Linked DNA regions of Methanothermobacter thermautotrophicus str. Delta H. The protein of the gene in region 1 binds, or shares a complex with, the protein of each later gene. Links are inferred from orthologs where the notes say so. Each region holds a gene or a part of one and is shown in the gene's direction. Other genes may lie near its edges.

Region 1 (7,949 bases):
GTACAATCTATTTCTTCTGCAGCAGCAAATGCGAGAAAAACATGATAAAACTGGGAAGGGTTCCAAGAAAAGTTAAATGGGTCAAAAAATGATGGAAAAAAGCTTTGTAATGTTAAAACCTGACGCAGTAAAAAGGCGCCTCGCAGGAAGGATAATAGCCAGGTTCGAGGACAGGGGACTCAAGATAGTCGCCTTTAAGATGCTGCAGATCCCGGAAGACCTTGCAATGGAGCACTACCAGGAACACAGGGAAAAGCCCTTCTTCAGGGACCTGGTGGACTACATAACATCAGCACCTGTCATTGCAATGGTCATTGAGGGTAAGGACTGCATATCCCTCATAAGGAAGATGGTTGGCGCAACCAACCCTGCAGAGGCAGACCTCGGGACAATCAGGGGAGACTTCGCCCTTGAAACAGGTAGAAACATAATACACGCTTCAGATTCTCCAGAATCAGCCGAAAGGGAGATTAAACTTTTCTTTGATGAATCGGAAATTTGCAGTTACGAGATGCCTGATAGAGAAATGATATACGAGGAATAAACGCGGAGATTCCAATGAAGATCAGATCACCCATCGTCTCAGTACTCGGACACGTGGATCACGGGAAAACCACACTTCTTGACCATATAAGGGGCAGCGCAGTTGCCTCAAGGGAGGCAGGTGGTATAACCCAGCACATAGGGGCCACAGAGATACCCATGGATGTCATTGAGGGGATCTGCGGAGACTTCCTCAAAAAATTCTCGATCAGGGAAACACTACCAGGACTCTTCTTCATTGATACACCAGGACATGAGGCGTTCACAACCCTCAGAAAACGTGGAGGGGCCCTTGCGGATCTTGCAATACTCATAGTCGATATAAATGAGGGATTCAAGCCCCAGACACAGGAGGCCCTCAACATCCTCAGGATGTACAGGACACCCTTCGTGGTGGCTGCAAACAAGATAGACAGGATCCATGGATGGAGGGTCCACGAGGGACGCCCCTTCATGGAGACCTTCAGCAAACAGGACATCCAGGTCCAGCAGAAACTGGACACAAAGGTCTATGAACTTGTGGGCAAACTCCATGAGGAGGGCTTTGAATCAGAGAGATTCGACAGGGTCACAGACTTCGCCTCACAGGTCAGCATAATACCCATAAGTGCCATAACAGGCGAGGGTATACCTGAACTCCTCACAATGCTCATGGGACTGGCACAGCAGTACCTCAGGGAGCAGCTCAAAATCGAGGAGGATTCCCCTGCCAGGGGCACCATCCTGGAGGTCAAGGAGGAGACAGGCCTCGGCATGACCATAGACGCTGTAATATATGATGGAATACTCAGAAAGGACGACACCATAGCCATGATGACATCAAAGGATGTCATATCCACCAGGATAAGATCACTCCTCAAACCAAGGCCCCTCGAGGAGATGAGGGAATCCAGGAAGAAGTTCCAGAAGGTCGATGAGGTCGTTGCAGCAGCCGGTATAAAGATCGTGGCACCGGGCATCGATGACGTCATGGCCGGCTCACCCCTCAGGGTTGTAACAGACCCCGAGAAGGTGAGGGAGGAGATACTCAGCGAAATCGAGGACATCAAGATAGACACCGATGAGGCAGGCGTCGTTGTGAAGGCAGACACCCTCGGATCACTGGAGGCGGTGGTCAAGATCCTCAGGGACATGTATGTCCCCATAAAGGTGGCAGACATAGGTGACGTCTCAAGGAGGGACGTGGTGAATGCAGGTATAGCCCTCCAGGAGGACAGGGTCTATGGGGCCATAATAGCCTTCAATGTTAAGGTGATACCCTCAGCAGCCCAGGAACTCAAAAACTCAGACATAAAGCTCTTCCAGGGCAACGTCATCTACAGGCTCATGGAGGAATATGAGGAATGGGTCAGGGGCATTGAGGAAGAGAAGAAAAAGAAATGGATGGAAGCCATCATAAAACCTGCAAGCATAAGACTCATACCCAAACTGGTCTTCAGACAGAGCAAGCCAGCCATTGGAGGAGTTGAGGTCCTCACAGGCGTCATCAGGCAGGGCTACCCCCTCATGAATGATGATGGGGAGACGGTGGGTACCGTGGAGAGCATGCAGGACAAGGGTGAAAACCTCAAATCAGCATCACGCGGCCAGAAGGTTGCAATGGCCATAAAGGATGCTGTTTATGGTAAGACGATCCATGAGGGAGATACACTCTACGTTGACATACCCGAAAACCACTACCACATCCTTAAAGAACAGCTCTCAGGGGATCTGACAGACGAGGAACTTGATCTCATGGATAAGATAGCTGAAATCAAGAGGAAGAAGAATCCTGACTGGGGAATGAAGGCACCATTTTAAAATATAAGGAGGAGATATATTGGCATTTAAGGTTGTGATTTCAGACAAGGAGAAGAGCGTCCAGATGGAGGTCGACCCATCAGAGTCCAGGGGCCTCATTGGCCTCACCATAGGCGACGAATTCGATGGATCAATAATAGGCCTCAGCGGATACAAACTGAAGATCACAGGTGGAAGCGATAAGAACGGTTTCCCGATGAAGAAGACAGTGCCAGGTGCAAGGAGGATAAGGAGCCTTGTATCAGGCGGTGTGGGCTATAAACCCAGACGCGATGGCGAGAGAAGAAGAAAAACCTTCAGGGGAAACACAATATCTGATGACATAGTCCAGATAAACACCGTTGTCATTGAGAAGGGTGAGAAACCACTCGAAGAACTCCTTGGCGCCGATGAGGAATAATAAAAGCGTTTATAGGTGTAATCTGTGAAAAATCAATCCGAAATAAACATTGGTCTTGTGGGGCACGTGGACCATGGTAAAACAACCCTTACAAAGGCACTTTCAGGTGTCTGGACCGACACACACAGTGAGGAAACCAAGAGGGGCATCTCCATACGTCTGGGCTATGCCGACATAACCTTCAGGAAGTGCCCGCAGTGCGAAGCCCCAATGTGCTATACAACGGCAGAGATATGTGAGAGGTGCGGCACAGAGACAGAGCTCCTCAGGAAGGTTTCCTTTGTGGATGCCCCGGGCCATGAAACCCTCATGGCTACCATGCTCTCTGGAGCAGCCCTCATGGACGGCGCCATACTCGTGATAGCTGCAAACGAACCATGCCCCCAGCCCCAGACAAAGGAGCACCTCATGGCCCTTGATGTTATAGGGGTGAAGGATGTCATCGTCGTCCAGAACAAGATAGATATCGTTTCGAAGGAGAGGGCGCTTGAAAGCTACAGGGAGATCAAGGAGTTCGTGAAGGGTACCTGCGCTGAGGATGCACCTATAATACCGGTATCTGCTCAACAGGGCGCCAACATTGATATCCTCATTGAAACCATTGAGGAGAGAATCAAAACCCCCAAGAGGGACGTTGATAAACCTGCCAGGATGTACGTGGCCAGGTCCTTTGACATAAACAAACCTGGCGCAGACCCCGAACACCTCGCAGGAGGAGTTATAGGGGGCTCACTGGTCCAGGGCAGGCTCAGGGTTGGAGACGAGATAGAGATAAGACCGGGCATACAGGTCAAAAAGGACGGTAAGCAGACCTGGATGAGTCTGCACTCCACAATCACGGGCCTGGTGGCCGGTGGAGAGGAGATGGAAGAAGTTGGACCCGGCGGACTCGTGGGTGTCGGGACACTCCTGGATCCAGCCCTCACCAAGGCGGACTCACTTTCAGGGTCAGTTGCCGGGGAACCAGGCACACTGCCACCTGTAAGGCACTCATTCACCATGGAGACACACCTCCTGGAGAGGGTTGTCGGTACCAAGGAGGAGACCAAGGTCGAACCCATAAAGACAGGGGAACCCCTGATGATAAACGTCGGTACCACAACCACGGTGGGTGTTGTCAAATCTGCCAGGGCAGATGATGCCGACGTGGTCCTCAAACTCCCTGCATGCGCAGAGGAGGGTCAGAGGATAGCCCTCTCCAGGCGTGTCGGTGCAAGATGGAGGCTGATAGGATATGGTATCATCAAATAGGGTGGTCATAGACACCAATTTTTTATGATACCCTACCAGTTCCGGGTCGACATCGTATCCGAGCTCCGGAGACTCTTCCCAAAAAACGACCTTCTTGTCCCATCCTTCGTCATAGGGGAACTTGAAGGCATAAAGAGACATTCAGGCGGTGATGCGAGGATAGCCGCGTCCGTTGGACTCGCACTCGCAAAGAAACCCCCCTTCAGGATTTTTGAGGAGAAACTCCTTGAAGGTGAAACCGTTGACGACGCGCTTCTCCGGATCTCAGATGTCCTCTGCACCAGCGACCGGGAACTCAGAAGAAGGGCAAGGTCGAAGGGAATACCTGTTGTCTACCTGAGACAGAAAAGATATCTTGGAGTGGATGGGCATATATTGGAGTAGGAGGTTTACTCATGAATCTGTGGAAGGATATTGAACCGGGACCATCAGTACCCGAGGTTGTCTATGCGGTTGTTGAAATACCAAAGGGTTCAAGGAACAAGTACGAATACCACAAGGACCTTCAGGCATTCGCCCTTGACAGGGTACTCTACTCAGCAGTATTCTACCCTGCAGAGTACGGTATAATACCAAGGACACTCTACGATGACGGAGACCCCATGGACATCCTCGTACTCATGGATGAACCAACATTCCCGGGCTGCATCATAGAATCAAGACCCATAGGCCTTTTAAGGATGATCGATGGTGGTGACCAGGACGACAAGATCCTGGCGGTGCCTGTGGCAGACCCGCACTTCGCCGATGTAAAGGACATCTCAGACATACCAGAGCACAACCTTAAGGAGATAGCAAACTTCTTTGAAACCTACAAGAAACTTGAAGGTAAAAAAACAGAGACACTCGGATGGGAGGGTGCTGAAAAGGCATTTGAAGCAGTCAACCACTCCATAGAACTCTACAGGAAAAAATATATGGAGTAATTCTTTAATGGGGGATCCCATTGTATTATGTAACAAAGATTGTTGATACCGTCAGAATACCTCCAGACCGCTTTGAAGAGCCACTGGAGGAGGTCGCCGTCGAGGTTCTAAACGAGACCTACGTTGGAAGGATGGATAAGAACCTCGGGCAGCTGATAACCGTCAAAGAGATAGAGGATATAGGGATAGGAAAGGTTATAATGGGTGACGGTGCCGCCTACCATGAGGTGACCTTCACAGCCCTCTTCTTCAAACCTGAACTACATGAAATCGTTGAGGGTGAGGTTATAGAGATAGCAGAGTTCGGAGCCTTCGTGCGCATAGGTCCGGTGGATGGCCTGGTGCACGTTTCACAGGTAACCGACGACTACATAACCTACGACCCCAAGAAGGGCTCCCTCACAGGTAAGGAGTCAGGCAGACGCCTCGACGAGGGCGACCTTGTAAGGGCAAGGATAGTCGCACTCAGCCTCAAGGGCCGAAGAGAGGGCGTAAAGGTGGGCCTCACCATGAGGCAGCCCGGCCTTGGAAAATTCGAATGGATTGAAGAAGAGAAGAGGAAGAGTAAAAAATGACTGAGAAGGCATGCACAAGGTGTAAGAGAATCACCAGTGACGAAAGATGCCCGGTCTGCAATGTCCCGGCATCCACCAACTGGAGCGGACTCCTCATAATAATAGATCCGGATAAATCAGATATAGCCAGGGAGCTCAACATAACACTGCCTGGTGAATACGCGCTGAGGGTCAGATAGTGTACATACTGCCGGAGGAACTGAGGGCGGAGCTCAAAAGGCCACTTGGAGAGCTCCACAGGTCATTCAGTGACGTTGATGTGGGGAACTCATTCCTCATAACGGTTGGTGACGTCACAACCCGCAATGCACTGGAGCATGGCCTTAAACCCGATGTCAGCATAATAGATAACAGGATCCAGAGAAGGGACTCTGACCATGAATTCAGGGACACAGCAACCATTCTCAGATCCAGGAACCCGCCAGGCACAGTAACAGAGAGCCTCTGGAAATCCATCGAAGAGGCCATAGAGGGCGCCACAGAGAGAGGAGAGCGCTTCATGATAGTTGTTGACGGTGAGGAGGACCTTGCCGTTTTACCATCAATACTTCTCGCCCCACCTGACACAGTGATTCTTTACGGACAGCCAGATGAGGGCGTTGTGCTGGTGAGGGCCAGTGAAACATCCAGTAAGGCTGAAGAACTCATGAAAAAATTTGAGGAGGCATAAAATGGAGATTAACATAATCGAGGAAAAGGAAAACCCACTCTTAAACAGGAAGGAGATAAGGTTTGAATGCTTATACGAGGGCGAATCAACCCCAAAGGTCCTTGAAGTTAAGAACAAACTCGTTGCAATGCTTGACGCTGATAAGGATCTTCTCGTGGTTGACAAAATTGACCAGGGTTTCGGTGAGCCAAGGGCGACCGGCTATGCCAAGATTTATGAGTCAGCTGAGAAACTCACCGAGATAGAACCCGAACACGTGATAAAGAAGAACACTGAGGCATCAGAGGAAGAGGAGGAGGAATAGATGAAGAAATTTGAGCTCTACGAGGTCAAGGACGGTAAACTCGTCAGGAAGAACCCCTTCTGTGTCAGGTGCTCAAACGGTGTCTTCATGGCAGACCATGGGGACAGGTACGCCTGCGGTAAATGCGGATACACCGAATGGAAAAACAGGGAATAGGTGGAAACTTGAACCTGAGGGCTGGCAGATTGAATAGCGGGATGGAGGATGAGGCCGCGGAGTTCACATCATCCCTCACATTTGATCACCACATATTTGAGGCCGACATTGAGTGTAACATGGCACATACACGCATGCTGGCCCATGAGGGCATAATCCCTGAGGAAGTGGCCGCTAAAATCATAGATGCCCTTGAAAGCCTCAGGGAGGAGGGTATAGAGGCCCTTGACATGGACCCATCGGTGGAGGATATCCATATGGCCGTTGAGAACTATGTAACGGCCAGGATCGGAGAGGAAGCAGGGTTCATGCACACAGGCAAATCCAGGAACGATCAGGTCGCAACCGATCTCAGACTGGCCCTCAGGGAGAGGATAAGGACAATAAGCCGTGAACTCCTTGATTTTATTGACAGTATCTCAGACCTTGCCCTCGATCACACCGAAACCGTCATGGTGGGCTACACCCACCTTCAGCATGCCCAGCCAACAACCCTAGGCCACCACCTCATGGCCTACGCCAGCTCCCTCAGGAGGGACTATGAGAGGCTCCAGGATACCCTTAAGAGGGTTGACCAGAACCCCCTGGGATCCGCTGCCATGACAACAACCAGCTTCCCCATAAACAGGGAACTCACGACCCGGCTCCTCGGGTTCTCAGATTACATGAAAAATTCCATGGACGCCGTCAGTGCAAGGGACTTCATAGCAGAGACGGTATTCGACCTCTCAATGCTGGCAGTGAACCTCAGCAGGATCTCAGAGGAGATGATACTCTGGAGCACCCACGAGTTTGGTATCGTGGAGATACCTGATGAATTCTCATCAACATCATCCATCATGCCCCAGAAGAAGAACCCTGATGTGGCTGAGATAGCCCGTGCAAAGACATCCACCGTCCAGGGAGAACTTGTAACCATCCTTGGAATCATGAAGGCACTCCCCTACACCTACAACAGGGACCTGCAGGAGGTAACACCCCACCTCTGGAGGGCCGTCGACACGGTACTCTCAATGATCAGGGTTGTCAGGGGAATGCTCCTCGGCATCAGGGTTAACAGGAACCGGGCCCTTGAACTTGCAGGTGCCAACTTCGCAACAGCCACAGACCTTGCAGACATCATAGTACGTGAGCGGGGGATACCCTTCAGGGTGGCCCACAGGATAGTGGGAAGGCTTGTTACAAGGGCCATTGAGGACGGCCTCGCACCCGGTGACGTGGATTCAGTTTACCTTGACGAGGTCAGCCTGGAGGTCACCGGACGGAAACTTGAACTTGACCCTGAACTTGTTGAGAAGGCCCTTGATCCCCTTGAGAACGTCAG
Region 2 (4,564 bases), 1.4 Mb from region 1 along the record:
GGAAGGGAAACATCCTGATAAAGGCATTCCAGGGCCCTGAGCTTGACAGGGTTATAAAGGAACTGAGGAAGGACTTCTGGAAACTTAAAACCACCAAGCCGGCCTCATCAAGGAAGGCCAGTGCAGAGATGTACATTGTGGGGAGGGACTTCAAGGGTAAAGAAAAATGGGAAAGAATAATCCACTAGAACCCACATGAAAGATAAGAGTAAAAGAAAATGGGAGAGAAGGATCCCCTGAAACTACATGAGGGCCCTCACATCACTCAGGGCCTGTGAGGCTACCTGTAGCTGATACCTGGCCGTTTTAATCCTTTCATCAACCTCTGATTTGGGCTTGCTGGTCTCAAGTGCACTTTTAACGTCGTCTATAGCTGACCTTGCCTTCACAAGTTCTATTTCAGCATTCAGGTAGGTCTTCGTGAGGTTATCATTGTTCCTCTGGTATACCTCCTTCTTGACTGAATCGTACTGGACCTTCAGGGAAGAGTAGTCGCTCTGAAGCTTTGCAAGTTCATCGTACTCCTCCCCCCTGTTCACACTACCTGATATTGCATCTGAGATGGTATCAACACCTATGTAGGCAAATACCAGGATTGTTCCTATTATAAGAAGAACTCCCAGGACGGATATGGTCATTGAAGTCAGTTTAAAAAGGTTTATCCTTGATCTCTTCATTCTATCAACCCCGTTGCCGTGGATTCAGCTCTCAGTTCACAGTTTTATATCTGATCTGGTCCCTCCAGAGCACGCTAAACTAAGTTCTGTTTACAGTTATCTGTGCACAGACTAAGGTTTATAATGTTATCATAATATACTTTCCATGATGAAAACCGTGGATAAGAGCAAGACACTTACAAAATTTGAGGAATTCTTTTCACTGCAGGACTACAAGGACAGGGTATTTGAGGCAATAGAGAAATATCCAAACGTCAGATCAATTGAAGTTGATTATCTTGACCTTGAAATGTTTGACCCTGACCTTGCAGACCTCCTCATCGAAAAACCCGATGATGTGATAAGGGCGGCCCAGCAGGCCATAAGGAACATCGACCGCCTCCGAAAGAATGTGGACCTCAACATAAGGTTCAGCGGGATCAGCAACGTAATACCCCTCAGGGAGCTCCGGAGTAAATTCATAGGTAAGTTCGTGGCAGTTGATGGCATCGTCAGGAAGACCGATGAGATAAGGCCAAGGATAGTTAAGGCCGTCTTTGAGTGCCGTGGGTGTATGCGGCACCATGCGGTAACACAGTCAACCAACATGATCACAGAGCCATCACTCTGCTCAGAGTGTGGTGGGAGATCCTTCAGGCTCCTTCAGGACGAATCCGAGTTCCTGGACACCCAGACACTGAAACTCCAGGAGCCCCTGGAGAACCTTTCCGGTGGGGAACAGCCCCGGCAGATAACAGTTGTCCTGGAGGACGACCTGGTTGACACCCTCACACCCGGGGATATTGTGAGGGTGACCGGCACCCTCAGGACGGTGCGGGACGAGAGAACAAAACGTTTCAAGAACTTCATCTACGGGAACTACACCGAATTCCTTGAACAGGAATTTGAGGAGCTCCAGATAAGTGAAGAGGATGAGGAAAAGATAAAGGAGCTTGCAGGGGACCCCAACATCTATGAGAAGATCATAAGGTCCACCGCACCATCCATACACGGCTACCGTGAGGTTAAGGAGGCCATAGCCCTCCAGCTCTTTGGAGGAACCGGGAAGGAACTGGATGATAAGACCAGGCTCCGTGGGGATATCCACATACTCATAGTGGGGGACCCGGGTATCGGTAAGTCACAGATGCTCAAGTACGTCTCAAAGCTGGCCCCCAGGGGGATATACACCAGCGGTAAGGGTACCTCAGGGGTCGGTCTCACAGCGGCAGCCGTGAGGGACGAATTCGGTGGCTGGTCACTTGAGGCAGGGGCCCTGGTCCTCGGGGATAAGGGTAACGTCTGTGTGGACGAACTTGACAAGATGCGTGAGGAGGACCGCTCAGCCATACACGAGGCCCTGGAGCAGCAGACCATCAGCATAGCTAAGGCAGGGATAATGGCAACCCTGAATTCCCGGTGTTCGGTCCTGGCAGCTGCAAACCCCAAGTTCGGAAGATTCGATAGTTACAAGTCAATTGCAGAGCAGATAGATCTTCCATCAACAATACTATCACGTTTCGACCTCATATTCGTGGTTGAGGACAAACCGGATGAGGAGAAGGACAGGGAGCTTGCAAGGCACATCCTCAAGACACACAAGGAGGACCACATGCCCTTCGAGATTGACCCTGAACTCCTGAGGAAGTACATAGCCTATGCAAGGAAGAACGTCAGGCCGGTCCTCACAGATGAGGCCATGCAGGTCCTGGAGGACTTCTATGTCTCCATGAGGGCCAGCGCCGCAGATGAGGACTCACCGGTCCCCATAACCGCGAGGCAGCTGGAGGCCCTTGTGCGTCTATCAGAGGCCAGTGCCAAGATAAAACTTAAGGAACATGTTGAGGCAGAGGATGCAAGGAAGGCAATAAAACTGTCACAGGCCTGCCTCAAACAGGTCGGCTATGACCCCGAGACAGGCAAGATAGATATAGACAAGGTTGAGGGGAGGACACCAAAATCAGAGAGGGATAAGTTCAGACTTCTCCTTGAACTCATAAAGGAATATGAGGATGACTACGGTGGCAGGGCACCCACCAATATTCTTATAACTGAGATGATGGATAGATATAATGTAAGTGAGGAAAAGGTTGAAGAACTAATAAGGATCCTCAAGGACAAGGGAGCCATATTTGAACCCGCAAGGGGATACCTTAAGATAGTCTGAATTTTCCATTTACACACTTTTACTGGAGGTATCAGTTATGGATGATTATGAAAAATTACTTGAAAGGGCAATAGACCAGCTGCCCCCTGAAGTGTTTGAAACAAAACGTTTTGAGGTTCCAAAGGCATACTCTGTCATACAGGGAAACAGGACATTCATACAGAACTTCAGGGAGGTTGCAGATGCCCTCAACAGGGACCCGCAGCACCTGCTGAAATTCCTTCTGAGGGAACTGGGTACCGCAGGGAATCTTGAGGGCGGAAGGGCCATACTTCAGGGAAAATTCACCCACTTCCTCATAAATGAGAGGATAGAGGACTACGTGAACAAGTTCGTCATATGCCACGAATGCAACAGACCGGACACAAGGATAATCAGGGAGGGCCGCATATCACTCCTCAAGTGTGAGGCCTGTGGTGCCAAGGCCCCCCTCAAGAACGTCTAGAGAACAGAGAGGAGCAGCCATAGAAAATGTTCTGTGTCAGATGCGGTAGTTCTGATTCTGAATTATATGAAGGCCTCTGCAGGGACTGTTTCCTTGAGGACTACAGTATCCTCAGGATACCTGACAGAATAGAGGTCAGGGTATGCAGCCACTGCCGTGCAAAGTTTATAAGTGGTCAGTGGCTGGATGAAGGACTCCCAGACGAGGAAATCGTGTACAGGGCCCTTGAGGACAGTATAAGCTGGGATGAACCCGTTGAGAACCCTGAAATCGAACTCGAAATAATGCAGGAGAGGGGCACCATCTACAGGTGCCTTGTGGAGGTTGATGCAGAGGTCCTCGGGAAGCGGCTCAGCCAGGAATACGAGGTGGAGGTCCGCATCACCAACACAGTATGCCCCACCTGCAGTAAACAGAGCTCCGGCTACTATGAGGCGGTTATACAGCTGAGGGCCGATGGAAGGGAACTTGCAGAAACCGAAATAGAAACAGCTGACAGGGTTGTCCAGAGGACACTCCTGAAACTTTCCAGGCGGGACAAACTGGCCTACCTCCCCCAGAGGGTTGAGGTGAAGGAGGGTGTTGACTACTACATAGGATCCCACAAATCCGCCCGGAAGGTTGTGGACGCCATCCGGGAGAAACTCGGGGGGATAACAATGGAGTCCCCCAGACTCATGGGTCAGGACAAATCGACGGGCAAGGGCCTCTACAGGACGTGGATATCCCTCAGGCTTGCGAATTTCAGGGTTGGAGACTTTCTATCCCACCATAACAGAATTCTGGCAGTCATTGACCTCCGAAAGAAGGGCGTGAGTGTGAGGGACCTTGAGACCCGTGAGGTAAAGAACATACTCTGGGGGGAATATGAGGATATGGATGTTGTGGGCCGTGCAGATGATGTGAAGACCACCACTGTAACCTCAAGATCCCCTGGAATGATCCAGATACTCCACCCGGAAACCTTTGAACCCGTGGACCTTGAGGCGGACAGCTACACATCAACACTGGATATAGGGGAACAGGTCCCTGTCATAGAAATCGATAAAAGACTCTACATCATCGAGGATGAGGCGGAGGAATGATTGAATGGATGATTCGCTGAAAACCATAACCCGTGACGTTCTGGAGGTCATAACCCCTGAAGAGTTAATGGATGTCCTCAAGAAGGATGAACCCGTTGTCTACACCGGATATGAGCCCTCAGGAAGGATTCATCTGGGGCACGCCCTGACGGTAAGGAAACTCAGGGAGCTCCAGGATGCTGGCTTCAGGGTCAAGATACTCCTCGCAGAC

Evidence for each region. Proteins that work in one complex are often made in the same cells at the same time.
Region 2: the proteins of eif2g (region 1) and MTH_RS08490 are in contact, whole or in part, in a crystal structure (PDB 2QMU), measured with the Saccharolobus solfataricus proteins. The link is inferred for Methanothermobacter thermautotrophicus str. Delta H from one-to-one orthologs. Residues at the interface, in WP_009988771.1 of Saccharolobus solfataricus: Trp33, Pro65, Glu66, Gln148, Val151, Asp152, Val154, Ser155, Lys156, Ala159, Leu160, Tyr163, Arg164, Lys167, Ile180, Ile181, Pro182, Val183, Ser184, Leu186, His187, Ile189, Asn190, Asp192, Ser193; in WP_231918336.1 of Saccharolobus solfataricus: Met1, Leu2, Arg4, Leu5, Tyr6, Lys8, Leu9, Pro10, Ile106, Lys108, Lys109, Glu110, Lys111.

What each region holds. Positions count from the first base shown.
Region 1 is NC_000916.1:198,909-206,857, forward strand. Bases 2,071-4,880 are described here. They hold eif2g (translation initiation factor IF-2 subunit gamma), read left to right. Parts: upstream 2,071-2,767; coding sequence 2,768-3,994; downstream 3,995-4,880. Other genes in these bases: infB (translation initiation factor IF-2), read left to right, coding at 2,071-2,343; MTH_RS01195 (30S ribosomal protein S6e), read left to right, coding at 2,363-2,743; MTH_RS01205 (PIN domain-containing protein), read left to right, coding at 4,019-4,378; MTH_RS01210 (inorganic diphosphatase), read left to right, coding at 4,390-4,880. Outside these bases: MTH_RS01180 (50S ribosomal protein L24e), read left to right, coding at 1-92; ndk (nucleoside-diphosphate kinase), read left to right, coding at 89-544; more of infB, read left to right, coding at 559-2,070; more of MTH_RS01210, read left to right, coding at 4,881-4,920; rpoE (DNA-directed RNA polymerase), read left to right, coding at 4,941-5,495; transcription elongation factor subunit Spt4, read left to right, coding at 5,492-5,674; MTH_RS01225 (GTP-dependent dephospho-CoA kinase family protein), read left to right, coding at 5,674-6,165; MTH_RS01230 (30S ribosomal protein S24e), read left to right, coding at 6,167-6,469; MTH_RS01235 (30S ribosomal protein S27ae), read left to right, coding at 6,470-6,625; argH (argininosuccinate lyase), read left to right, coding at 6,634-7,949. UniProt on the Methanocaldococcus jannaschii protein: eIF-2 functions in the early steps of protein synthesis by forming a ternary complex with GTP and initiator tRNA.
Region 2 is NC_000916.1:1,621,168-1,625,731, reverse strand. Bases 1,605-4,564 are described here. They hold MTH_RS08490 (translation initiation factor IF-2 subunit beta), read left to right. Parts: upstream 1,605-2,860; coding sequence 2,861-3,268; downstream 3,269-4,564. Other genes in these bases: MTH_RS08480 (tyrosine--tRNA ligase), read left to right, coding at 4,358-4,564; MTH_RS08485 (60S ribosomal export protein NMD3), read left to right, coding at 3,295-4,353; mcm (minichromosome maintenance protein MCM), read left to right, coding at 1,605-2,823. Outside these bases: rrmJ (23S rRNA (uridine(2552)-2'-O)-methyltransferase), read left to right, coding at 1-188; MTH_RS08500 (hypothetical protein), read right to left, coding at 243-677; more of mcm, read left to right, coding at 826-1,604. UniProt on the Methanocaldococcus jannaschii protein: eIF-2 functions in the early steps of protein synthesis by forming a ternary complex with GTP and initiator tRNA.